Regions from separate parts of the Alcaligenes sp. LTN-3 genome, predicted to be linked through region 3. Evidence: predicted binding sites of a transcription regulator. Region 3 holds the regulator's gene; each other region holds the start of a gene.
The links. Region 3 encodes LexA, which represses DNA repair genes until DNA is damaged. Its sites were predicted from a motif close to ACTGTATNNNNATACAGT; they were not measured.

Region 1 (8,239 bases), on a different contig from region 3:
GATCTGAAAGTCCTGCTGCTCGTGCTCTTGCACTTCACCAGACCAAAAGACGACTTGCCATTCCAGGGCCTGGGCATCAACAGGACTCATGGCGGGACGGGGTGTGCTCACGGCAGGGCGCTCGCGTCCAGATCAGCCATCACAGCAAAACAGGCTTGAGTGGCCTGCAGCATGTATTTGCGTACTGTCGCCACAGCAATGCCCTGACGCTGAGCAATGGCCGAGTAAGTCAGGCCCTCGTAGCGCGACAATAAAAATACTTGCTGGACGCGACCGGGCAGCCCGTCCAAGGCAGCGCAAATACGCAGCAGCACTTCCAGGGTCAGGGCACGTTCTTCAGGAGAGATCGCCGTCGGTTCCGGCATATGCGCCAAGACATCCAGATACGCCTGCTCAATTTGCTGACGGCGGTAGCGATCAATGACCAGCCCCTTGGCGATCTGCATCAGGTGAGGGCGGGCCTGCTCCGGACCGGGGATGCGGCCCGAGCTCATGACACGCACATAAGCGTCATGCACCAGATCGGCCGCATGGTGAGAACAGCCCAAACGTCGCCGTAACCAATCGTGCAGCCAGCCACGGTGCTGGCAATACAACACATGCATGTGTTGCTGCATCTGAGCGACGGTCATCACTTCGGTGGTGGGGCGCTCGTTCACGGGCGACTATCCTGAAACTCAAATAAGAATGAGTCTCATTATATGGATATGCGGCTGGTCTGCCTAGTTTTGAATCAGAACAAGCCGTCCAGATCCAACTGGCGAGGCTGCTCCTGTGGCATTTCACTGATCGGCAGCAAGGCGCTGGCTTTTACCCCCAGCAAGCGCAAACGTCTGTCCAACACGGCACGTTTCAGATTCTGACGGGCAGCGGCCAAGATGGCATCCGCCGACAGCACCGGGGCAGACAGGGACAAGTCACGCGTCACTGTTTTAAAGTCCTCGAACTTCAGCTTGATGCCTATGGTTTGGGCACACATGGCGGATTTGCGTAAATCCTGCTCCAGCTTTTCACACAGGGACTCCAGTACGGCAGACAGACGGGACCGATCCATGCGCACGTGCAGATCACGCTCGAAGGTGGTTTCACGACTGATCGACTTGGGCGTGCGATCGGTGGACAAGGGGCGCTCGTCCTGGCCTTGTGCCACGGCCATCAGCCATTGCGCGTAGCGCAAGCCAAACTGTTCCTGCAATTTTTCTGCCGGCGTGGCGGCCAGTTCACCAATCTGCCGTATGCCCATTTCCGTCAGCTTCACGACCGACTTGGGACCAATACCATTGATCTTGCCCACGGCCAGTGGCCAGATGCGGGTGGGGACATCGTCCATGGTCAGCACACAGGCCCCATTGGGCTTGTTCAATTCCGAAGCAATCTTGGAGAGCAGCTTATTGGGCGTGATGCCTACCGAACAGGTCAGGCCCGTGGCCTGGTTCACCGCCTGGCGGATCTGCTCGGCCAATTCGTGGCTGTCTTCGGTTTTATGACTCAGGTCTACATAGATCTCGTCGATACCCCGATCCTCGATATGGTCTGAAACCGTCGCCACGGCCTGTTTAAACAAGCGCGAATAATGACGGTAGGCTTGGAAATCGGCAGGTAGCAAGATGGCATCAGGGGCTAGTTGGGCCGCCTTCATTAAACCCATGGCCGAGAACACACCCAACTGACGGGCTTCATAAGTCGACGTCGTAGCGACCCCGCGCCCGACATAATCCGCCAGACGGGCATGTTGCCAACTACCATCGGGCAATTGGCGCGGCGTATCCGCACTGCGCCCGCCAATCACCACGGGGCTGCCACGCAAATGCGGGTAGCGCAGCAGCTCTACCGAGGCGTAAAACGCATCCATATCCACATGAGCGATACGCCGCTGCAGGGGTTTTTCTTCTTGTGCCGCCACCTTGATCAGCCTGTTAACTGTATATATGTACACCATTATAGCGACAAGTCTGCCCCGCGCTGATCCGGCCTGAATAAGCGTAGAGATGATATAAATCACTAATACTTATTAAGTAAGCTGACGGCAGGCTGAAACTACATATTGAATCGGCAACAAGCGCCCGGTTACTATGCAGCCTCACTATGAGCCGACACCAACCATCCCATCAGGAGGTTTTCATGAAAAAAACAGTATTGGCTGCTGCGCTGGCAGCTCTGGTCGCCCTGCCCCTGGTAGGCCACAGCAAGACGCTTACTTGGTCCAGCCAGGGCGACTTCATGACCCTGGACCCCCACGCCCAGAACGAAAACCTCACGATCACAGGCAGCATGTATATCTATGAGGCGCTGGTGGACTACGACAAGGATTTCCAGATTGTGCCTAGCCTGGCAACGGCCTGGGAACAACGTGAGCCCACCGTCTGGCGCTTTACGCTGCGCGAAGGGGTGAAATTCCACGATGGCGCTCCTTTTACCGCCGATGACGTGGTGTTCTCCATTGAGCGCGCCATGGCGCCAACGTCCAACTTCAAGGCCTACGTGAACGGCATCGTCAAGGCAGAAAAAGTTGACGACAAGACCGTGGACATTATTACTGCCGCTCCCAACCCGGTTCTGCTGCGCCAATTGACCAGCGTGTTCATCATGAACAAGGCCTGGTCGGAAAAGAACAATGTGACCCAGCCCCAGGACTTCAACAAAAACGAAGAAACCTTCTCGGCTCGCAACACCAACGGTACTGGCCCCTACAAGCTGAAATCGCGTGAAGTGGATGTGCGCACCGTCTTTGTAGAAAACGAAGAATGGTGGAACAAGGGCAACAAGGTGGGTAATGTCACCGAAGTGATCTACGTGCCCATCAAACAGAACGCCACCCGTACCGCCGCCCTGCTGTCTGGCGAAGTGGATCTGGTTCTGGACCCACCGGCACAAGATTTGCAGCGTCTGCGTCAGCAAACCAAGATTGTGGAAGGCAATGAATACCGCACCATCTACCTGGGTCTGGACCAGAAGAACCCCGAACTGAAGTACAGCAGCATCAAGGGCAAGAACCCCTTTGCTGATCAGCGTGTGCGCGAAGCCCTGTACGTAGCCATCGACATCGAAGCCATCAAGAAAGCCGTGATGCGCGGTTCCTCCGCCCCCACCGGCACCATGGTGGCCCCTCAGGTTCACGGCTACACCAAAGAGCTGGCCCAGCGCCTGCCTTACAGCCAGGATCGCGCCAAGAAACTGCTGAAAGAAGCCGGTTACGACAATTCCCTGACCTTCACCCTGGATTGCCCGAACGACCGCTACATCAACGATGAAGCCATCTGCCAGGCCATTGTGGGTATGTGGGCCAAGGTCGGCGTCAAGGCCAACCTGAACGCCATGCCACGTGCCACCTACTTCCCCAAAGTACAAAGCTTTGACTCCAGCGCCTACATGTTTGGCTGGGGCGTGCCCACCTTTGACGCGCTGTACACCCTGCAAAGCCTGATGCACAGCAAGGGCGAGGGCGCTGACGGCTCCTTTAACTTTGGTGGCTACGAAAACGCCGAAGTGGACGCCCTGATCGACCAGATCAAGACTGAAACCGACACCGCCAAGCGCGATGCCGCCATCCATAAGGTTTTGGAAATCCATGCCAAGGAAGTGGGTCATATCCCTTTGCATGACCAGATCATTCCTTGGGCCATGGCCAAGAAGGTCAACGTGATTCATCGTGCGGACAACCGCCTGCTGGCTCAGTGGACCACCATCGACTAAGTTTTTTCCCCACCCCAGCCCCGCCTCCGTGCGGGGCTGGTTCCCATTACGCTGTAGTCATCCGTTTCTACACCAGCCCCCTTGCCGGGCCCTTTCTACACATTAAGGACGACACTGGTCGCGAGTGATCCTCGCGCTCTACCAGGAGACCGCCTATGCTGGTATTTATTATTCGCCGTCTGATCCAGGCTGTTCTGGTGATGCTGACGGTTAGCCTTCTGGCCTTTGTGCTGTTCCGCTACATTGGTGACCCGGTCACCATCATGCTGGGACAGGACGCCACCGAACAAGATCGCGTGGAACTGCGTGCCAGCCTGGGGCTGGACCAACCCGCCCCCGTGCAATTCGGACGCTTTGTGTCCCAGGCTGTACAAGGTGAATTTGGCCTGTCCCTGCGGCAAGCCCAGCCTGTCTCCACGCTCCTGAAAGACCGCCTGCCTGCCACCGTCGAGCTATCCGTGGTGGCCGCCATACTGGCCTTGCTGATCGGCCTGCCGCTGGGCGTGTACACCGCCTTGAAGCGCAATGGTTTCATGGCACAGAGCATTCTGGCCTTTTCCCTGCTGGGCATATCCCTGCCCACCTTCCTGATTGGTATCTTGCTGATCCTGGTGTTTTCCGTGCAACTGGGCTGGCTGCCCAGTTATGGCCGGGGGGAAGTCCTGAAGTTTGGCTGGTGGAGCACCGGCCTGCTTAGCTGGGACGGCATCAAGCATTTGATCCTGCCCGCCATCACGCTCTGTTTGTTCCAGCTCACGCTGATCCTGCGTCTGGTGCGCTCCGAGATGCTGGAAGTGCTGCGCGCCGACTACATCAAATTTGCGCGTGCCCGTGGCTTGTCACAACGCGCCATCCACTTTGGCCACGCCCTGAAAAACACCATGGTGCCGGTTATCACCATCACGGGTCTGCAACTGGGCGGCATCATCGCCTTTGCCATCGTGACGGAAACCGTTTTCCAATGGCCGGGCATGGGTCTGCTGTTTATCCAGGCCGTGCAATTTGCCGACATCCCTGTGATGGCGGCCTACCTCTGTCTGATTGCCCTGGTATTTGTTGTGATCAACCTGCTGGTAGACCTGCTGTACTTCCTGGTCGATCCACGTCTGCGCACCCAATTGTCGGGCGCCAAGGGGCACTAATATGTTCGCTAAATTGAAAACCGCCTGGGATAGCGATCTGGTCTGGTCCTGGCGTCATTCCCCCGTGGCCATCGCGGCCACCATCATGGCCTTGCTGCTGTTTATCGGTGCATTGGGTGCCCGCTGGGTGGCCCCCTACGACCCGTTCGATCTGACCTCTATCGACCTGATGGATGCCTTGCTGGCACCGGCCTGGTCGGAGAACGGCTCGCCCCAATACTGGTTGGGAACAGACAGCCAGGGTCGTGACCTGTATTCAGCCCTGTTATACGGGACGCGCACCTCCTTGCTGATCGGTCTGGCCTCGGTGACTCTGTCCATGGTGGTCGGCATTGTGCTGGGCCTGCTGGCCGGTTACTCCGGTGGCCGTGTGGATGCCTTCATCATGCGGGTGGCCGATGTACAACTGTCCTTTCCAGCCATTCTGATTGCCTTGCTGATCGACGGTGTGGCCCGTGCGGTGTTCCCCTTGAGCATGCACGATGTGGTCGCCTTTCCGGTACTGATCGGGGCCATTGCACTGGCCGGTTGGCCGCAATATGCCCGTACCGTGCGCGGCTCCACGCTAGTGGAAAAAAACCGTGAATACGTGCAGGCTGCCCGCGTTATTGGCGTGTCCTCGCCACGCATCATGTTCAGCCATGTGCTGCCCAATGTAATGGGCCCCGTGCTGGTGCTGGCCACCGTGCATCTGGCCACTGCCATCATTACCGAAGCCACGCTGTCCTTTCTGGGTGTCGGCGTACCGGCCACCTCGCCCTCCCTGGGCACCCTGATCCGGGTCGGTAACGACTTCCTGTTCTCGGGCGAATGGTGGATCACGATTTTCCCTGGCCTGATGCTGGTGCTGCTGGTGCTGTCGGTCAACCTCCTGGGCGACTGGTTGCGTGACGCCCTGAACCCCAAATTGAGCTAAGCCATGACTGCACTCTTAACTGTCCAAGACCTGTGTGTCGAATTTCCGACCCGGCGTGGGGTGCTCCAAGCCCTGGATCATGTGTCCTTTTCCATCGCCCCCGGTGAAGTGCTGGGTGTGGTGGGCGAATCGGGCGCCGGCAAGTCCCTGACGGGTTCCTCCATTATTGGTTTGCTCGATGCCCCTGGTCGCATCAGCGGCGGCCAGATCCTGCTGGAAGGCGAGCGCATCGACAATCTGAACCAGGACCAGATGCGCAAGATTCGTGGCCGCAAGATTGGCGCGATCTTCCAGGACCCGCTGACCTCGCTGAACCCGCTCTACACCGTGGGCCATCAACTGGCTGAAACCATCGTCACGCACCTGCCCCTGTCCTGGAAACAGGCACGGGAACGCGCCATCGAGTTGCTGGAAGCCACCGGCATTCCGGCAGCGCGCGAGCGTATCGACCACTATCCGCATCAGTTCTCTGGCGGCATGCGCCAACGGGTCGTGATTGCGCTGGCACTGGCGGCCGAGCCCAAGCTGATCGTGGCGGACGAACCCACCACTGCGCTGGACGTCTCCATTCAGGCACAGATCATCGACCTGCTGAAAAAACTCTGTCGCTCGCAAGGCACTTCGGTCATGTTGATTACCCACGATATGGGGGTGATTGCCGAGACTGCCGACCGCGTGGCCGTGATGTACGCCGGTCGCATTATCGAAATTGGCCCTGTTCAGGATGTGATCCAGAAACCCAGCCACCCCTATACCCGTGGCTTGATGCGTTCCATCCCCAATCTGCACGCCGGACTGGAACGTCTGGAACAAATCCCCGGCAGCATGCCGCGCCTGAACGCCATCCCGCCGGGCTGTGCCTTCAATCCGCGTTGTGACCGCCGTTTTGATCGTTGCCTGGTCGAACGCCCCGAGCTGTTGCCTGTTCCCCCACAAACACAGGCGGCCTGTTGGCTGCATGCACAGGAGTCCGCATGAGCGCCCCTAAACAAGCCCTGGTCCAGGTCAAGGACGCTGCCTGCTGGTTTGATGTGTCCCCGCCCTTGCTGGAACGCCTGGTTTACCGCAAACCCAAAGTCAACCTGCGGGCGGTCGATGGCGTCAGTTTCACCTTGAACAAGGGTGAAACGCTGGCACTGGTGGGTGAGTCCGGCTGTGGCAAATCTACCGTGGCCCGTTTACTGACGGGTCTGTATTCGCTGACACGCGGCGAGATTCTGTTTGATGGTCAGTCCCTGAAAACCATGGACAAGGCCAGCCAGAAGGCCATGCGCAAGCGTCGTCAGATGATTTTCCAGGATCCCTATGCCAGCCTGAATCCGCGCTGGCGCGTGGGCCGCATCATTGCCGAACCACTGGTCACGCACACCGACATGAGCAGCGCCCAGCAAGAGGCCAAAGTAGCCGAGCTGCTGACGCAAGTAGGGTTGAACCCCAGCGACGCTCAGCGTTACCCGCACCAGTTCTCCGGCGGCCAGCGCCAGCGTATTTCCATTGCCCGTGCGCTGGCCCTGCAGCCTGAATTTATCGTCTGTGACGAGCCGACCTCGGCGCTGGACGTGTCAGTGCAGGCACAGGTACTGAACCTGATGAAGGATTTACAGCGCGAGCTGGGGCTGACCTACCTGTTCATCTCGCACAACCTGGCTGTGGTACACCACGTGGCCGATCGGGTTGGCGTCATGTATTTGGGCCGGATTGTGGAAATTGCGCCACGCGATGACCTGTTCGCGCAGCCTCGCCACCCCTACACGCGCATGTTGCTGGGAGCCATTCCCGACATGAGCGGGGCGGGCAAAAGTCGCATTCCGGTAGCGGGGGAAGTGCCCAACCCGCTGAACCCGCCATCAGGCTGTACCTTCCATCCACGCTGCCCGCTGGCCAATGATCGCTGCCGCCGCGAAGCCCCGGCTTTGCTGCAAACCGGGCAGCACGAAGTGGCTTGCCATGCTGTAGAAGAAGGGCGCGATCAGGCCTGATGTAAAAAACGCTGCATCTACTGCCTTTGGCAGTGGCTGCAGCGTTTTTTTGACCGCTGATTATTCTTGAGCAACACACCTTTCCTGGTCGGAAAGCAGGGCTGGAAAATACCCAGGGTGATGATGTTCTAATGAGCAGCCGGACCATTGCGGCCCGGCGCAAAAATATCAGTTTTGAGTCGCAGGCGCGAAATCGGCCAGATGGCAAGACAGGATGTCCGCAATGGCACGATCATCCAGACCACGAGAGCGCAAGTCAGCAGACAGGGCGTCCACATCCACACGGGCCAGAGGACGCTCGGCACCACGAGGGCGGTCGTCACGCACCACGCGAAAGTCGTAATCGCGCTGGGCGGTCTTGGCCACTTCGTAGTGCATGACTTCGTCCACTTCGTTTTCTGGCGTGAAGGTCAGCACGGTAGGGCGCAGGGAATACAGGTCTTCGGAGTTCATCACGTATTCGGTTGCGCAGATGATGACGGTATCGCCTTTTTGACAGGTACGAGCCG
Region 2 (8,239 bases), 680 kb from region 3:
TCAAGTCGGCATCAAAGATTTCGTCATCGTTGACGGCCGTCACATCTTGTTTTTCAGTCAGGATGTCCAGCGGGGCCACGCGTTTGATGTCCAGCGCATCGGTCAGTACAAAGCTGATGCGATCCGCCCAGGTCATGGCCAAACGAGTGCATTGCTTGCCGGCTTCAACGTGCTTGCGCACTTCGTCAATGTCGGCGCTTTGCTTTACGTAGCGCACGGCGGCACCGCTGTCGCCGGTGGAGCGCAGCTCGGTGTCCTGGTCGACCGTGAAGTTGGCCAGTTGCTCTTCGTCGACCAGCCAGGAGGTCATGGCCGCACCAGGCGATTGCTCGGTGTACAGAGGCTGCACGGGGAAGGGTTCCACGCTCTTGGCCAGCAGGCCCAGCACTTCGTCGCTCTTGGCCGTGGCGGCGGCATCGATGGCCAGCCAGTGGTTGCGCGTATCCAGCCACACACGGGTGTCGCGCGAGACGGCGAAGGCACGCGGCATCAAGTCCACAATGACTTGTTCTTTGATTTCCTTCATTTGCTTGCGGCCGGGTTTGTAGCCTTGCTGCTCTTCGATATCACGTGCCTTTTCACGAGCGACCTGATTGATCACGGTGGTGGGCAGCAGCTTCTTTTCGGCGCGCAGGGCGATCAGGTACTGACCGTTGACTTCATGCACCAGGGCGTTGTTCTCGCGTGGGCTGACCCAGCCCAGGCTTAGCGGCTCCTGGCTGGAACCAGGGGTGAAGCTGTGTTTGGAAAGAGCTTCTTCCAGCTCTTCGGCGGAACATACCCAGTCGGGGGAGAGGCGATAGATGCGTAGATTCTTAAACCACATGGATACGAAGATAAATAAACAGAAGAAAAGGGGCGGGCGTTAAAGCCCGAGGCAATGTTCGATTGTACGCGCAGATCTTCCTGTGTCGCCCCGCCATTTACGGACCCTTGCATTTGCTTGACAGGGGGCGGGAAATGACAGGCGCAAGGCGTTTTGATACCTGAGCTTGCTAACGATTGATGTCGTTGTGGCGGGTTTCGCGCACAAAGGGCGCACCAATCGCCACAGTCACCAGACAGATCAGAATCGGGTACCACAAACCATCATAAATATTGCCAGTGACGGCAATCATGGCAAAGGACAGGGTGGGCAAAAAGCCCCCGAACCAGCCATTGCCAATGTGATAAGGCAGACTCATGGAGGTGTAGCGGATGCGGATCGGGAACATCTCCACCAGCATGGCCGCAATGGGGCCATAGACTGCCGTAACCAACGCCACCAGATAGGTCAGCAGGACCACCAGCATCACTTTATTGATCTGCTCCGGGTCTGCGCCATCCGGGTAGCCGTACTGGCGCATGGTCTGGGTCAGCTCATTGCGCAGCTCTTGCGAATGCCGGGCAAAATCGGCACGGCTCAGATGTCCGCCTTCAAAACCATCAATCACATGATCGCCAATGCGGACCTGGGCCACTTGGCCGGGCGTGCCCTTGACGTTGTTGTAGCTGACCGCGTGGCTGGCCATATAGGACTTCACGATATCGCAAGAACTGGTGAAGGTGTGGCTGCCTACCGGATTGAACTGGAAGGAACAACTGGCCGGGTCGGTAATGACAGTGACGGGCGCATTGCGTTGTGCCTGAACCAACGCGGGGTTGGCGAAATAGGCCAGGCCCTGAAAGACCGGGTAGTAGGTCAGGGCGGCCAATAAACAGCCCGTCAGAATGATGGGTTTGCGCCCGATTTGATCTGAGAGCCAGCCAAAAAAAATAAACAGCGGGGTGGCCAGCAGCAGTGAAATCACCATCAAGGTTTGTGCCAGCGTGGCGTGCAAACCCAGCATTTGGGTGATGAAAAACAAGGCGTAAAACTGCCCCGTGTACCAGACCACGCCTTGGCCTGCAGTCAGGCCGAACAGGGCCAGCAAGGCGATGCGCAGATTTGCCCAGCGCCCAAAGGATTCGGTAATGGGCGAGGTCGAGAGCGTGCCTTCGTCCTTGATGTGCTGGAAAGCTGGGGACTCTTTCAGGTTCATCCGTATCCAGACGGAAATTGCCAGTAGCAGCACGGAAATCAGAAAGGGAATGCGCCAGCCCCAAACAACAAACGCCTCTTCGCCGACCAGACTGCGTATGCCCATGATGACCAGCAGGGACAGCAGCAAGCCGACCGATGCGGTAGTCTGAATCCAGCTGGTGTAAAAGCCGCGACGGTGCTGGGGCGCGTACTCGGCCACATAGGTGGCGGCACCGCCATACTCGCCACCCATGGCCAGCCCTTGCAGCAGACGCAGGACGATCAACATGATGGGGGCGGCAATCCCGATGGCTTCATAGCTGGGTAGCACACCGACTAAAAAGGTGGACAGCCCCATCAGCAAAATGGTGATCAGAAAGGTGTACTTGCGGCCCACCCGATCGCCAATGCGGCCAAAGAGCAGCGCGCCAAAGGGGCGTACGGCAAAGCCGGCGGCAAAGGCCAGCAGCGCAAAGATGAAGCCAGCCGTCGGGTTAACAGCCGAAAAGAAGTGTTGCGCCAGAATGGCGGCCATGGAGCCGTACAGGTAGAAGTCGTACCACTCGAACATGGTGCCCAGGGCGGAGGCAAAAATAACCTTGCGGCCTTGAGCATCCAGCTTGTTCTTGGCTTTGGGGATGGCAGCACTGGTGATTGTCTGGGGCATGTGTTCAGGCTCTCCAAGGCAAAGACAGTGGGAAACTGACGCGCAGGCGCAGGCCGCTTTCCTGGCCGCCGGTCAGTGGCATGAAATCGATGGAGGCACCGTGAATCTCGGCAATCTCCCGCACAATGGCCAGTCCCAGACCACTGCCGTCCGCCTGGTTGCCCATGATGCGATAAAAACGGTCAAAAATCCGAGCCTTGTGTTCGGCGGGAATGCCGGGGCCGTTGTCCTCAATTTCCAGCCAGGCCTTGTCTTGCGCCTGGCCGGTACGCATGGTGATCCAGCCACCCGCCGGGGTATAGATCAGGGCGTTATCCAGCAGATTGTTGATCAGCTCATCGAGCAGGACCGGGTCGGCCTGCAAAAGGATGGCCTTGCTATTGTTTTCCAGGCCCAGATCCAGCCCAAGCTGCAAGGCATCCGGTACCCGCTGGCCCACATGCAATTCAGTCAGCGTGTTCAGGTCCAGGGTTTGCTTGGTAGGGGCATACAGGGCATCGCTGCTCTCGGCACGAGCCAAGGCCAGCATTTGGGTGACCAGGCGCGTGGCGCGGTCAGTGCCGCGTACCAGTTGCTGCAAGCTGGCTTCGGTCTGCTTGGGGTCGCGTTCACGCAGGGCCAGTTCGGCCTGAGTGCGTATCCCCGCCAGCGGGGTTTTCAACTGGTGGGCCGCATTGGCCACAAACTGCCTTTGAGTCGCTGAAAACTGTGCTTGCTGGGCCAGTAGTCCATTCATGGCATCAATCAGGGGGACGATTTCGGCAGGCGCTTGTTCCTGGTCCACCGGTGACAAATCGCCAGGCGCACGGGCGCGCAAACGTGCTTGCAGCAGGTTCAGCGGCTCCAGACCATGTGTCAGCCCCAGGCCTGCCAGCATGGCGGCCAGTGGGACCAGAATGAATTGCGGTGTCAGCATCCCGATCAGAATTTCTCTGTGTAGCACTGCTCTATGTTCATTGGTTTCGGCGGCAACGGCCAGAAAGGGCGTGTTGTTTTTGTCCTTGCCGCCCCAGACATAGGCCAGCCGCAGGCTTTGATCGTCCAGAACAACGTCACGGTAGCGCAGCAGGTCAGTGTCATATCCCCAACTGTCGGGAACCGGCAAATTGGCATTGCCGGCCAAAGGGTCGCCATTGGCATCGCGGATTTGCCACAGCGTGGGCGTAGGACTTTCCTGGCGCAAGATGGTCTGTGCCCCGTGGGACAAATGTATGGGCTGACTCAGGTCCTGGTGGCTGATTTCCACCCTCAACAAGTCCAGGTGATCGCGCAAGGTGCGGTCGTAGGGGGAATTTGCAATGTGCTGGGCGATGAAATAGGTAATGACAATGCCCACCGTCCACAGCAAAAACAAAGGCCCGAAAATCCAGATCATGATCTTGTGGATGAGCGGGCGCGGCGCAACGCGCTTGCCTTTGGCCAGCGCGGCAGTGTTCTTGGGCGGGGGTGTAGCGTGCTGCATGGACGATCCCTTAGGCTGGAGCGTCTTCTCGCAGTTTTTCCGGTTCCAGACAGTATCCCAGACCACGTACAGTCAGGATGCGTACGCCGCTGGGCTCCAGCTTTTTGCGCAGGCGATGGATATAGACCTCGATGGCATTCGGGGTGACTTCCTCGCCCCACTCGCAGAGCAGGTCCACAAACTGGTTCTTGCTGATCATGCGACCGCTGCGTGACAGGAAAATCTCCAGCAAACTGGTTTCGCGTGCCGACAGCTCCAAAGGCTGATTATCTATATAAGCCATGCGCCCTTTCAGATCGAAGCTTAGCCGTTTGTGATGCAGCAAAGCGCTGCTGGTGCCCGTGCTGCGACGCGTCAAGGCACGTACACGGGCTTCGAGCTCGGTCAGGGCAAAGGGTTTGGACATATAGTCGTCCGCGCCCAGGTCCAGGCCGCGTACGCGCTGTTCTACGGTGTCGCTGGCGGTCAGAATCAGAACGGGCAAGGTGTCCTGGCGCTGGCGGATTGACTGCAGCACCGACAGGCCGTTTTTTTTGGGCAGATCCAGATCCAGGATCAGAAGGTCGAAGCTTTGCAACTGCAAGGCGGAGTCTGCGCTATCGCCATCGTGCACGACATCGACCGCATAGCCTTCGTAGCGTAAGGAACGAGAAAGTCCATCCGCGAGAATACTGTCGTCTTCGGCTATAAGTATGCGCATGACCCTACACAAACAAATGATTGAATGGCTGTTCGGCATTGTTGCATAAGCTCGACAGGCCGGTCAGTAGGGGATAACGATGGCGCTTGGTGAATATATTTGAATATCTGTGTATATATACAGTATAATTTGATGCAATAATTAGGTTTGATTTTTAATTGCCGTGCCCGTCCGTTGGGGCGCCATTCCACAGTCAAGGATTTTTCATGGACGATAAAAACAGTAAAGCAGTGGCCTCGGAACGTTCCAAAGCGCTGGCCGCCGCTCTGTCGCAAATCGAAAAGCAGTTCGGCAAGGGCTCGATCATGCGTTATGGCGACGACAACGTCGAGCATGACATCCAGGTGGTCTCTACGGGTTCGCTGGGTCTGGACATTGCTTTGGGCGTCGGTGGCTTGCCACGCGGTCGAGTTATTGAGATTTACGGCCCGGAATCCTCGGGTAAAACTACGTTGACTCTGCAAGTCATTGCAGAAATGCAAAAACTTAAAGGCACGTGTGCCTTTATTGATGCCGAGCACGCGCTGGATGTGCAGTACGCGCAAAAGCTGGGCGTGAACCTGGGCGATCTGCTGATCTCTCAGCCCGATACCGGCGAACAGGCCCTGGAGATTACTGAAGCCCTGGTGCGTTCGGGTTCGGTTGATCTGATCGTTATCGACTCAGTGGCGGCCCTGACTCCCAAGGCTGAAATCGAAGGCGATATGGGCGATTCCCTGCCCGGTCTGCAAGCCCGCCTGATGAGCCAGGCCTTGCGTAAATTGACGGCAACCATCAAGCGCGCCAATTGTATGGTGATCTTCATTAACCAGATTCGTATGAAGATTGGTGTCATGTTCGGCAACCCTGAAACCACCACGGGTGGTAACGCACTGAAGTTTTATTCTTCCGTGCGTCTGGATATTCGCCGTATCGGTTCCATTAAACGTGGCGACGAAATGGTGGGTAACGAAACCCGAGTCAAAGTGGTCAAGAACAAAGTTGCACCGCCTTTCAAGCAAACCGAATTTGACATCATGTACGGCAGCGGTATTTCTCGTGAAGGCGAGATTATCGATCTGGGTGTGCAAACGGGCGTGGTCGATAAGGCGGGCGCTTGGTACAGCTACGACGGCAACCGCATTGGCCAAGGTAAGGACAACGTGCGTGAATTCCTGAAAGAGCGCCCCGAACTGGCCCGTGAAATCGAAAACAAGGTGCGCGAAAAACTGGGTGTTGCCCTGATGAGCGCTGCTGTCAGCCGCCCAGCCGCTGCTCCTGTGGTTGATCCGGCCGAGGGAGAAGTCTGATTTTTCCCCCAGAGTTCGATGATGAACCCTTTGAGACAGACCCGGAGGAAATCCGGGAGCGTAAACAAGCTCAAAGGGAACGTATTGCTGCGCTTTCTGCCCGGCCCACACGGGCGGGCAGAAACGTAGAAGAAAGCTCGGGTGAGGATGCTCCGGCTGCGGAAAAGAAAGCCCCGTCCAAACGGCCGGGGCTGTCTCTTAAAGCCAGAGCCTTGAACTTTTTATCCCGGCGCGAATACTCGCGCCTGGAATTGGGCCGCCGACTGGCCCCTCATGCAGAAAGTGCTGAAGAAGTGGAAGCCTTGCTCGACGCTTTGGTTGAACAGAAATGGCTGTCCAACGAGCGCTTTGCGCATAGTGTCGTCAACCGCCGTGCCTCGCGTGTGGGCACCCGGGTCATTCTGCAAGAACTGCGCCAGCATGGCGTGGATGTGGAGCAGACTGAAATCATCAAAGAAGAATTGATGGCGACCGAGCTGGAACGGGCCAAGCAAGTGTGGGGCAAGAAGTTCAGTGCGCCCCCAGATGATCCCCGCAGTTACGCCAAACAATATCGCTTCATGGCCAGCCGCGGCTTCTCGGGCCGTATCTTGCAGCAAATATTGGGTGACTGGGAAGACGATCCGGCTTGAATTTCTTCTTTCATCTGCAGTGCTGCCTTATGTAGTGCCCCTGGCTTGTAGTACTGACGCCCTCAAAAAAAGCGGGTGCGTTCGAATTGAATCACACTCGCCTGTACGTTCCCTCTATCTATAGAGTGGCTCAAGCGTTTTGCCATGCCACCGTTAAATAGTTCAAGGTTGCGCGGCCACAATGCCTTGTAGGCTTTTGAAGCAGGTCTCGCGTGCTTGCGCCAAAAAGGCCTGTACATAATCCGCCTGTAAGTCCTCGCCGCGCACTGCGGCGTAAAGCGTACGCCAGATACCGTGCTCGCCCAAACGGCAGGTACGAATCGAAGCCGGGTTCAGAAACTCCGTCAAAGCCCAGTTCGGCAAAGCCGTCACGCCGCGTTGGCTGGCGACCAGTTGCACGATCATGGGCGTCAGTTCGGCCTGTCGAACAGCGGCAGGCTCCACATCGGCTGGTGTCAGGAACTGCGTGAAAATATCCAGACGATTGCGTTCTACCGGGTAGGTAATCAGGACTTGATCCGTCAATTGGAAAGGCTCTACATAGCGGTACTGTGACAAAGGATGTTGGTTGGATACGGCCAGCACCAATTCGTAGCGAAACAGGGGCTCGTAATGGACGGCCGGATTGTCTTGCGGGTCTGAGGTAATTACTACATCTAGATCCCCCCGCATCAAGGCGGGCAAGGGCGCAAAAGAAAACGCCGCACTCAAGTCCAGCGTGACATCAGGCCATTGCTGCCTGAATGCGTCCAGCGCGGGCATCAACCATTGAAAGCAGGAATGGCAATCAATCGCCACATGCAGGCGCCCCGTACGTCCGGCGGCAAGCCGTTGCAGATCACGTTCGGTAGCACGTACACGCGGCAAGATGTCATCGGCCAGAACCAGGATGCGTAAGGCAGCCGTGGTCAGGCGGGCAGGGCGGGTACGCCGGTTCAGTAATTGCACTTGAAGTCGCACCTCCAGATCTCGCAGTTGGTGCGAGAGGGCGGACTGTGTGACATGTAGACGCTCGGCGGCTTCCTGCAAGCTGCCGCTGTCACGAATGGCGGTTAGGGTCTCGAGATGACGAATTTCAAGCATGTTGAGAGAAACTCATAATTAGCATGGTTTATTTGATTTTTTTTCAAGTAATTATACAGGCACAATAGTTTTCGAGCGCCTGATGCGGGCCTCTTATTTCTAATTTATGGGTTTACTATGACTGTTATTCATAATCTGGGTTTTCCCCGTATGGGGATACAACGCGAATTAAAGCGCGCTTTGGAAGCCTATTGGGCCAGCCAGGTAAGCCAGCAAGAGCTCTTGGATACAGGCAAGGCCTTGCGTGCTCGGCATTGGGATTTGCAAAGCAAGGCAGGCCTGGACACCGTGCCTGTGGGTGATTTTGCCTGGTATGACCAGATTTTGGAGTGGAGCACCTTGCTGGGAGCGGTTCCCGCCCGTTTCGGCCAGGCTGAAAATGCCCCCGTGTCTTTGGATACTTT
Region 3 (8,239 bases):
TCCAGAAAGGTGACTTCAAACCCTTCGTCCTGCAAGGCCAGACAGGTATCCAGCACAGCCTTGTGTTCCGTACGGACGGTAATAATATGGCGGCCCTTGGACTGATAAAACTGCGCGGCACCCTTCAAGGCCAGATTGATGGCTTCGGTAGCACCGGAAGTCCAGACGATTTCTCGCGGCTCTGCCCCGACCAGGGAGGCAACCTGACGACGCGCCTGATCCACGGCCTCTTCCGCATCCCATCCATAAGGATGGCTGCTGGAGGCGGGATTGCCAAATCGTTCCGTCAACCAGGGAATCATGCTGTCGGCCACACGCGGGTCTACCGGTGTGGTGGCGGCATAATCCATATAAATACGCTGAGCGCGACTCATACAAAACTCCGGAGTCAGTAGCGGCGACTGCCCACTACAAAGTACATTCTTCTGGCTGACCGGCTTCCTGAGCGGCCAACTTGAGCTGACGCAGGCGCTGCTGATCAACCAAGTCCTGTAGCGAGACAGAGTCCAGATAATCGACCATTTTACGACTAAGCGTCGCCCAAAGCTCGTGAGTCATGCACTCGCCTTTCTGCCCATTTGTGCCCTGCTTGCAATTACCCTTGCCACCACACTGGGTAGCATCAACGGGCTCATCGACCGCAAACACAATGTCAGCAACGGTGATGTGGCGGGCCAGACGCGCAAGCGTATAGCCACCACCCGGACCCCGCACACTATCGACCAGTTCATGGCGGCGCAACTTGCCAAATAACTGTTCAAGATAGGAGAGCGAGATACCCTGTCGCTGGCTGATGCCTGCGAGCGTCACCGGTCCACTTTGCTGGCGCAGCGCAAGATCGATCATCGCGGTTACGGCGAAACGCCCTTTTGTCGTCAAACGCATGATAGTTTCCTTGCCAAAGGCGAAAGCGGCCGGATTGCCAAGGGCAAATCCGACCAATTTGGTCCAGTATAGCAAATACAGGGGAAACTACCGTGCTTGAGCGTGTGTTTTTACACTTATACTGCAGTGTTATTTTAGTCGCTCAGGCAGCACGGTAATTGGGTACGCGCTTGCGAACCAACTCGAATACGCCCTGGCAGGCATCCTCAATATAGTCCATGACCTTATTGAAGCCATCCTGGCCACCATAATAAGGATCAGGCACGGTAGCCGCTTCGTAATCAGTGGCAAAACGCATCAGCAACATGAGCTTGTGACGGTACATGGGAGGACACATTTGCTGCAAGGCAGCGTGATTTTCCCAGTCCATGCTCAAGATAAGGTCGAAGTTGCGAAAGTCCTCGCGCTGGACCTGTCGGGCCTGATAGGTAGAGATGTCATAACCGCGTTTACGAGCGGCTATCTGTGCGCGTGTGTCAGGATGCTCGCCAACATGAAAGCCATGCGTGGCGGCTGAGTCCACCAAAATAGCCTCCGACAAACTGGCTTGGTCAACCAGTTGGCGCAAGACACCTTCGGCGCTGGGGGAGCGGCAAATATTCCCTGTACAGACAAACAGAACCTTACTCATAATGCGTCAAAGTCTGCGGGAAAACCCCAAATAAGGCAAGACGGAGCAAGGGCCTAAAACAGGTCTCCGATACGGCCTTGGAAACAGCAAACCCGGATCGTTTGGGGGCTGCAAATAAGAACAGTACGCCGGTGCTTGAAGTTTGGAATAAACCAAAGGCGCGGCACCCTTTGCTTAGCGGATACTGCGCCTTCGCGAGATGAGATAAATCAAGCAATACACCTGAGCGATGAAAGCCGGTAGCGGAACCGTGCTTTTACTGTCTTTTCGTCCAAGCCTAGTTGCGAATACACAACAGCAACAAGCAAAGATGAAAAAGCTCCACGTTCCCAGGAAGGGGTTAAGCCTGATACCGACACACACACGCCCCATCTGGTCCAAGCGAAGGTTTGCGCTCCTGCCCAAGGCACACTGCAAGGGGCAAGCCCTTGCCTGATGCCATTAGGCCAAGGGCCGTCACGCCATCAGCAACTTGGCCTTGAGCCTTTGCAACTTGTCGCGCGCAGCCGCAGCTTGTTCGAACTCCAGGTTACGGGCGTGATCCATCATCTCTTTTTCCAGACGCTTGATCTCACGTGCTGCCGCCTTCTCGTCGCGAATCAAGGCTTCTGGCACGTCCTCGCGCAAGCTGGCGGTAGGATCCGAAGCCACAACGCCGTCAATCAATTCGCGTACCGCCTTGTTCACGCCGCGCGGCGTAATGCCATGCTCTTCGTTAAAGGCGATCTGCTTGGCACGACGACGCTCGGTTTCCTCGATAGCGCGACGCATGGAGTCTGTCATTCTGTCGGCATACAAAATGGCCTTACCGTTCAGATTACGCGCTGCCCGACCTATGGTTTGAATCAGGCTGCGCTCGGAGCGCAGGAAGCCTTCCTTGTCCGCATCGAGAATGGCCACCAAAGACACTTCAGGCAAGTCCAGGCCCTCGCGCAACAAGTTGATCCCGACCAGCACATCGAATACGCCCAAGCGCAAATCACGGATAATCTCGGCCCGTTCCACGGTATCAATGTCCGAATGCAAGTAACGCACCCGGATGCCATTCTCGGACAAGTAATCCGTCAAGTCTTCGGACATACGCTTGGTAAGCGTTGTCACCAGCACACGATCTTGCTGCGCCGTACGCAACTTGATTTCACCCAGCAAATCATCGACTTGGGTGGTGGCAGGACGAACTTCAATTTCGGGATCCACCAGGCCGGTAGGCCGCACCACTTGCTCGACCACGTTGTCGGCATGTTCTTGCTCGTAAGCAGCCGGTGTGGCCGACACGAACACGGTTTGCGGCATGCGACGCTCGAACTCTTCCAGCTTCAAGGGCCGGTTATCCATGGCCGACGGCAGGCGGAAACCGAATTGCACCAGCGTTTCTTTACGCGAGCGGTCACCACGGTACATCGCTCCCAACTGCCCGATCGTGACGTGGCTTTCATCAATAAACATCAGGGAGTTACGCGGCAGGTAATCAATCAGCGTTGGTGGCGGATCGCCGGGCGCCGCCCCTGACAAGTGGCGGGAGTAGTTCTCGATGCCTTTGCAAAAACCCAGCTCCTGCAGCATTTCCAGATCAAAACGAGTGCGCTGTTCCAGGCGTTGGGCCTCGACCAAATGCCCTTCCCGCGTCAAAAATTCCAGACGCTCACGCAGTTCCAGCTTGATGGTTTCAATTGCCCGCAACACCGTTTCACGGGGGGTCACATAGTGCGAACTGGGGAACACAGTAAAACGGTTCAGCTTCTGCACCACTTTGCCAGTTAGCGGATCAAACAGTTCCAGCTCTTCCAGTTCGTCATCAAACAGACTGACCCGCAAGGCCAGCTCGGCATTTTCCGCCGGGAAAATATCGACCACTTCGCCACGGGCCCGAAACACACCACGCTGGAAGTCCAGGTCGTTGCGCTCGTACTGCATGGCAACCAGTCGGGCCAGCAGCTCCTGCCGAGCGATTCGGTCGCCCTTGCGTAGCGTCAGCACCATCGCATGGTAGTCGCCAGGATTACCAATACCGTAGATGCAAGAGACCGTGCCCACAATAATGGTGTCCGGTCGCTCCAACAGGCTTTTGGTGGCCGACAAACGCATCTGCTCGATGTGTTCATTGATGGACGAGTCTTTTTCAATAAACAGATCGCGCGATGGCACATAGGCCTCGGGCTGGTAGTAATCGTAATAAGAGACGAAGTATTCCACGGCATTGCGTGGGAAGAACTCGCGCATCTCTGCGTACAGTTGCGCGGCCAGGGTTTTATTGGGTGCCAGAACAATGGCCGGACGCCCTGTCCGAGCAATAATGTTCGCCATGGTATAGGTCTTGCCCGAGCCCGTTACCCCCAACAGGGTCTGGTACATCAAGCCGTCATCAATCCCCTCGACCAACTGCTCAATTGCCGCTGGCTGGTCACCAGCAGGCAAATAAGGTTGGAAAAGCTTGAAGGAACTCCCTGGAAACTCTTGAAAGGCAGGCTCAAATTTCATGCTAGACACACTTTAGGGTAAGCCCGTATTATCACATTAATGCTTTGTTTTTCTACCTTTCTGCGCTAACGCCCCCATATCATCATGACATCGCTCTTCGAAACCGTCGAACTGGCTCCACGCGACCCTATTTTGGGTTTGAATGAACAATACAATGCCGACGAACGCAACGGCAAAGTTAATTTGGGAGTCGGTGTTTATTACGACGATCAAGGGCGTATCCCGATTTTGCAGGCTGTTCAACAAGCTGAAGACGCCTTGATGAGCAAGGCCGCTGCACGCAGCTACCTGCCTATCGAAGGTATCAATACCTACAACCTGGGTGCTCAAACCCTGTTGCTAGGCGCCGACTCCCCCGTTATTGCCGAAGGCCGTGCCTTGACGGTGCAATCCCTGGGCGGTACCGGCGCACTGAAAATCGGTGCTGACTTTCTGCACCAACTGCTGCCACAGTCCGAGGTTTACATCAGCGATCCAAGCTGGGAAAACCACCGTGCTCTGTTCGAGCGCGCCGGCTTCAAGGTCAACACCTACGCGTACTACGATGCCACCACTCATGGCCTGAACTTTGAGGGCATGATCGCTTCGTTGCGTGCCATGCCTGCCCAGTCCATCGTGGTCTTGCACGCGTGCTGCCACAACCCCACCGGCGTGGACCCCAGCATGGAACAATGGGCCCAGATCGCCGAACTGATCAAAGAGCGTCAACTGGTTCCTTTCCTGGACATCGCCTATCAAGGCTTTGGTGCCGGTCTGGAGGAAGACGCCAGCGTGGTACGCCTGTTTGCCAAGCTGGGCCTGTCCATGTTCATCAGCTCTTCTTTCTCCAAATCCTTCTCGCTATACGGCGAACGCGTCGGCGCCCTGACACTGGTCACGTCCAGCAAGGACGAAACGTCCCGCGTGCTGAGCCAGGTCAAGCGCGTGATTCGCACCAACTATTCCAACCCGCCAACACACGGCGGCAAGGTTGTAGCCACTGTCCTGAGCTCACCCGAGCTGTTCCAGACTTGGGCTACCGAACTGGCTGGCATGCGTGATCGCATCCGTGACATGCGTGCACAACTGGTTGCCAAGCTGAAAGAACATGGTGCCACCCAGAACTTTGACTTCGTACTGCAACAGCGCGGTATGTTCTCCTACTCCGGCCTGACGGCCGAGCAAGTAGAACGCCTGCGCCAGGAACACGGCATTTACGCCGTCAGCAGTGGCCGTATCTGCGTTGCTGCGCTCAACAGCCAGAACATTGATGTCGTGGCCAAAGCCATCGCTCAAGTCCTGAAATAAGCTGGCCGTCCTTACCGCCTCCAACGCCCTTCTTCGGAAGGGCGTTGTCGTTCCGGACCTTGGAGTACCCCATGACAGACGCTATTTCCCTGCACACCGAACGCCTGATCCTGCGCCCCTGGAAACCGACCGACCTCGAGCCCTTTTACCGATTAAATAGCGACCCCCACGCGCTGCGCTTTTATCCGGCCACCCTGGACCGCGAACAAAGCGATGCTATCGCCCACCGCAGCCAAAGCCTGATCGAAGAACATGGCTGGGGGCCCTGGGCTGTGGAGCTGAAGGAAAAAGGGGCCTTCATCGGTATGGTCGGCTTGAACCGCCCAACTGCTGAGCTCTACTTTCAGCCTTGCGTAGAACTGCTCTGGCGTCTTCTGCCTGAATACTGGGGCAAAGGCTACGCCACCGAAGCCGCCCGAGCCTGCATGGATTTTGCCTTTAACGAACTGGACCTGGAGCAAATTGTGGCGTACACCGCTCAGTTGAACCGGCCTTCGCAAACCGTCATGCAACGCCTGGGCATGACAAAACAAGCCGGCACCTTTGCTCATCCTGGCGTACCTGTGGGCCACCAGCTTGTCCCTCACGTGCTGTACACGCAGGATCGCAAAGACTGGTCTCCATCTGCCTGAACAGACCTCGAAGGGTCGAAAATTAAGCCTTTAAGGTCCCCAAAGCTTGCAAAAACGGCAACTGTAACGCACAATCTTTACTGTATATATATTCAGCAGACAATACTATGACCGCCAAGCTCACTGCACGCCAGCAACAAGTGCTGGACATTATCCGTTCTGAAATCGAACGGACGGGTTTCCCCCCCACTCGCGCAGAAATTGCTCAAGTGCTGGGTTTCAAATCCGCCAATGCGGCCGAAGATCATTTGAAAGCTCTGGCCCGCAAAGGCGCGATCGAGCTAACCGCCGGTGCCTCGCGCGGCATACGCCTGCTTGGCACGGATACACGCGACCATGCTGCGCCCAATAGCAGCCCATTGGCCAATCTGACTGACGCCCTCTTACTGCCCATTATTGGCCGCGTTGCTGCCGGTAGCCCTATTCTGGCTACTGAGCATATCGAGCGCGAAATTGGTGTTGCCCCTACCCTGTTCACCCAAACGCCTGATTACCTGCTACGTGTGCGCGGCCTGAGCATGAAAGACGCCGGAATTTTTGACGGCGATCTGCTGGCCGTCAAAAAAGCTAGCGAAGCGCGTAATGGGCAGATCGTGGTGGTCCGCATTGGTGATGATGTCACCGTCAAGCGCCTGTCGCGCTCCAGCAATCAGGTCATCCTTTTGCCTGAGAACCCGGACTTTGAACCCATCATCGTCACCGACCCGGACTCTCTGTCCCTGGAAGGCATTGCTGTAGGCCTGATTCGTACCAGCCCGCTGCATTAAACCTTGTCTCTCTAGGCTACCAGGCCTGTTTTATGAGCTTGGTGCACCTGATAAGAAAAAACCCCATATACCGTTTGGTGCATGGGGTTTTTTTACTGGTCAGAGTGCATGCCGCTATACAAGTTTGAGCAGATTAACGGCGACAAGCGCTTTGCCTATGGCCATCACGGTATGTCTGCAGTTGCAGTCATGGCTGCAACTGCAGACATACCTAGCCCCCCACATACCTGCATGCCTACATACCTGCATGCCTACATGCCTACATGCCTACATGCCTACATGCCTACATGCCTACATGCCTACATGCCTACATGCCTACATGCCTACATGCCTACATGCCTACAGCAAGAGTTGAGCAGCCGTAAACCTCTCGCGCAAGCTTGCGACCCTCACCTTCCTCATATCATTGCCCAAAGATCTGGCTCCCACTGCTGTCAACATGGCTAACCTCAAAGCCACGATCAGTCTGACCAAAATGCAAACAGGCTACCTTGGGTTCAAGGTAGCCTGTTTCACTGCTTGCTTACTACTGCTGATGCTTAGTGCTTGAAGGACTCCGAGCCCGTGCCTGCGGCACGAGTGGCGGCCAAAGCCTCAGCAGCCAGGCGAGCCACCTCTTCGTCGCTCAGAGGCGTGACGGCGTCTTGCAGGGCCACTTCCAATACACGATCAATCCAACGCACTGGAATGATCTCCAGCGTGTTCTTCACGTTATCTGGAATGTCGGCCAAGTCTTTGACGTTTTCCTCCGGGATCATCACCGTTTTGATGCCACCGCGCTGCGCTGCCAACAGCTTCTCTTTCAAGCCGCCAATAGGCAAAACTTCGCCGCGCAAGGTGATTTCACCCGTCATGGCCACATCAGAGCGAACCGGAATACCCGTCAGACTGGACACAATAGCCGTGGTGATGGCGATACCAGCCGATGGACCATCCTTGGGCGTAGCGCCTTCAGGAAAGTGCACATGCAGGTCGCGCTTCTCGAACACCGTGTTGGGGATGCCCCATTTCTGGGCACGCGAACGCACCACTGTGCGGGCCGCCTCAACGGACTCTTTCATCACATCGCCAATCGAACCGGTGCGTAACACATTGCCTTTACCGGGCATATCGGCCACTTCAATGGTCAGCAGATCGCCACCCACCTCGGTCCATGCCAGGCCGGTCACCTGTCCAATCTTGTTCTCCTTCTCGGCCAGGCCGAAGGAGTAGCGACGCACACCCAGGTACTCGTTCAGGTTCTCCGAATTGACCACCAGAGTTTCCTGTGTCAGGGCCTTGTTACGGGCAGCACGCGTACCAGCCTGTGGATTGGCCACCAGCAGCTTGCGAACCACCTTGCGGCAGATCTTGCTGATTTCACGCTCCAGCGAGCGTACACCCGCCTCACGCGTGTAGTAACGCACGATGTCGCGTACAGCATCTTCGGTGACTTCCAGCTCACCAGCACGCACACCGTTGTTCTTCATCAGCTTGGGCAGGAGGTAATCAAAAGCAATGCGTACTTTTTCGTCTTCGGTGTAGCCAGACAGACGAATCACTTCCATACGATCCAGCAA

Region 1: dinB (DNA polymerase IV) is a predicted target of LexA. The motif match lies at 1,920-1,937, and genes of this name have one in related genera.
Region 2: recA (recombinase RecA) is a predicted target of LexA. The motif match lies at 4,938-4,955, and genes of this name have one in related genera.

The regions. Positions count from the first base shown of each region.
Region 1 covers NZ_JCAPDN010000003.1:170,718-178,956, forward strand. The annotation lists gene AC6I6N_RS13705 (FecR domain-containing protein) at 1-111, opposite strand, end outside; gene AC6I6N_RS13710 (sigma-70 family RNA polymerase sigma factor) at 108-659, opposite strand; gene dinB (DNA polymerase IV) at 734-1,903, opposite strand; gene AC6I6N_RS13720 (ABC transporter substrate-binding protein) at 2,122-3,693, shown strand; gene AC6I6N_RS13725 (ABC transporter permease) at 3,849-4,835, shown strand; gene AC6I6N_RS13730 (ABC transporter permease) at 4,837-5,751, shown strand; gene AC6I6N_RS13735 (ABC transporter ATP-binding protein) at 5,755-6,729, shown strand; gene AC6I6N_RS13740 (ABC transporter ATP-binding protein) at 6,726-7,730, shown strand; gene panD (aspartate 1-decarboxylase) at 7,899-8,239, opposite strand, start outside.
Region 2 covers NZ_JCAPDN010000001.1:1,029,855-1,038,093, reverse strand. The annotation lists gene AC6I6N_RS04935 (recombination-associated protein RdgC) at 1-826, opposite strand, end outside; gene AC6I6N_RS04930 (MFS transporter) at 996-2,669, opposite strand; gene AC6I6N_RS04925 (sensor histidine kinase) at 2,674-4,131, opposite strand; gene AC6I6N_RS04920 (response regulator transcription factor) at 4,142-4,831, opposite strand; gene recA (recombinase RecA) at 5,038-6,120, shown strand; gene recX (recombination regulator RecX) at 6,204-6,752, shown strand; gene AC6I6N_RS04905 (LysR family transcriptional regulator) at 6,915-7,835, opposite strand; gene metE (5-methyltetrahydropteroyltriglutamate--homocysteine S-methyltransferase) at 7,953-8,239, shown strand, end outside.
Region 3 covers NZ_JCAPDN010000001.1:351,033-359,271, reverse strand. The annotation lists gene AC6I6N_RS01665 (IscS subfamily cysteine desulfurase) at 1-374, opposite strand, end outside; gene iscR (Fe-S cluster assembly transcriptional regulator IscR) at 409-885, opposite strand; gene AC6I6N_RS01655 (low molecular weight protein-tyrosine-phosphatase) at 1,028-1,519, opposite strand; gene uvrB (excinuclease ABC subunit UvrB) at 1,973-3,994, opposite strand; gene AC6I6N_RS01645 (amino acid aminotransferase) at 4,079-5,281, shown strand; gene AC6I6N_RS01640 (GNAT family N-acetyltransferase) at 5,353-5,913, shown strand; gene lexA (transcriptional repressor LexA) at 6,021-6,680, shown strand; gene lon (endopeptidase La) at 7,220-8,239, opposite strand, start outside.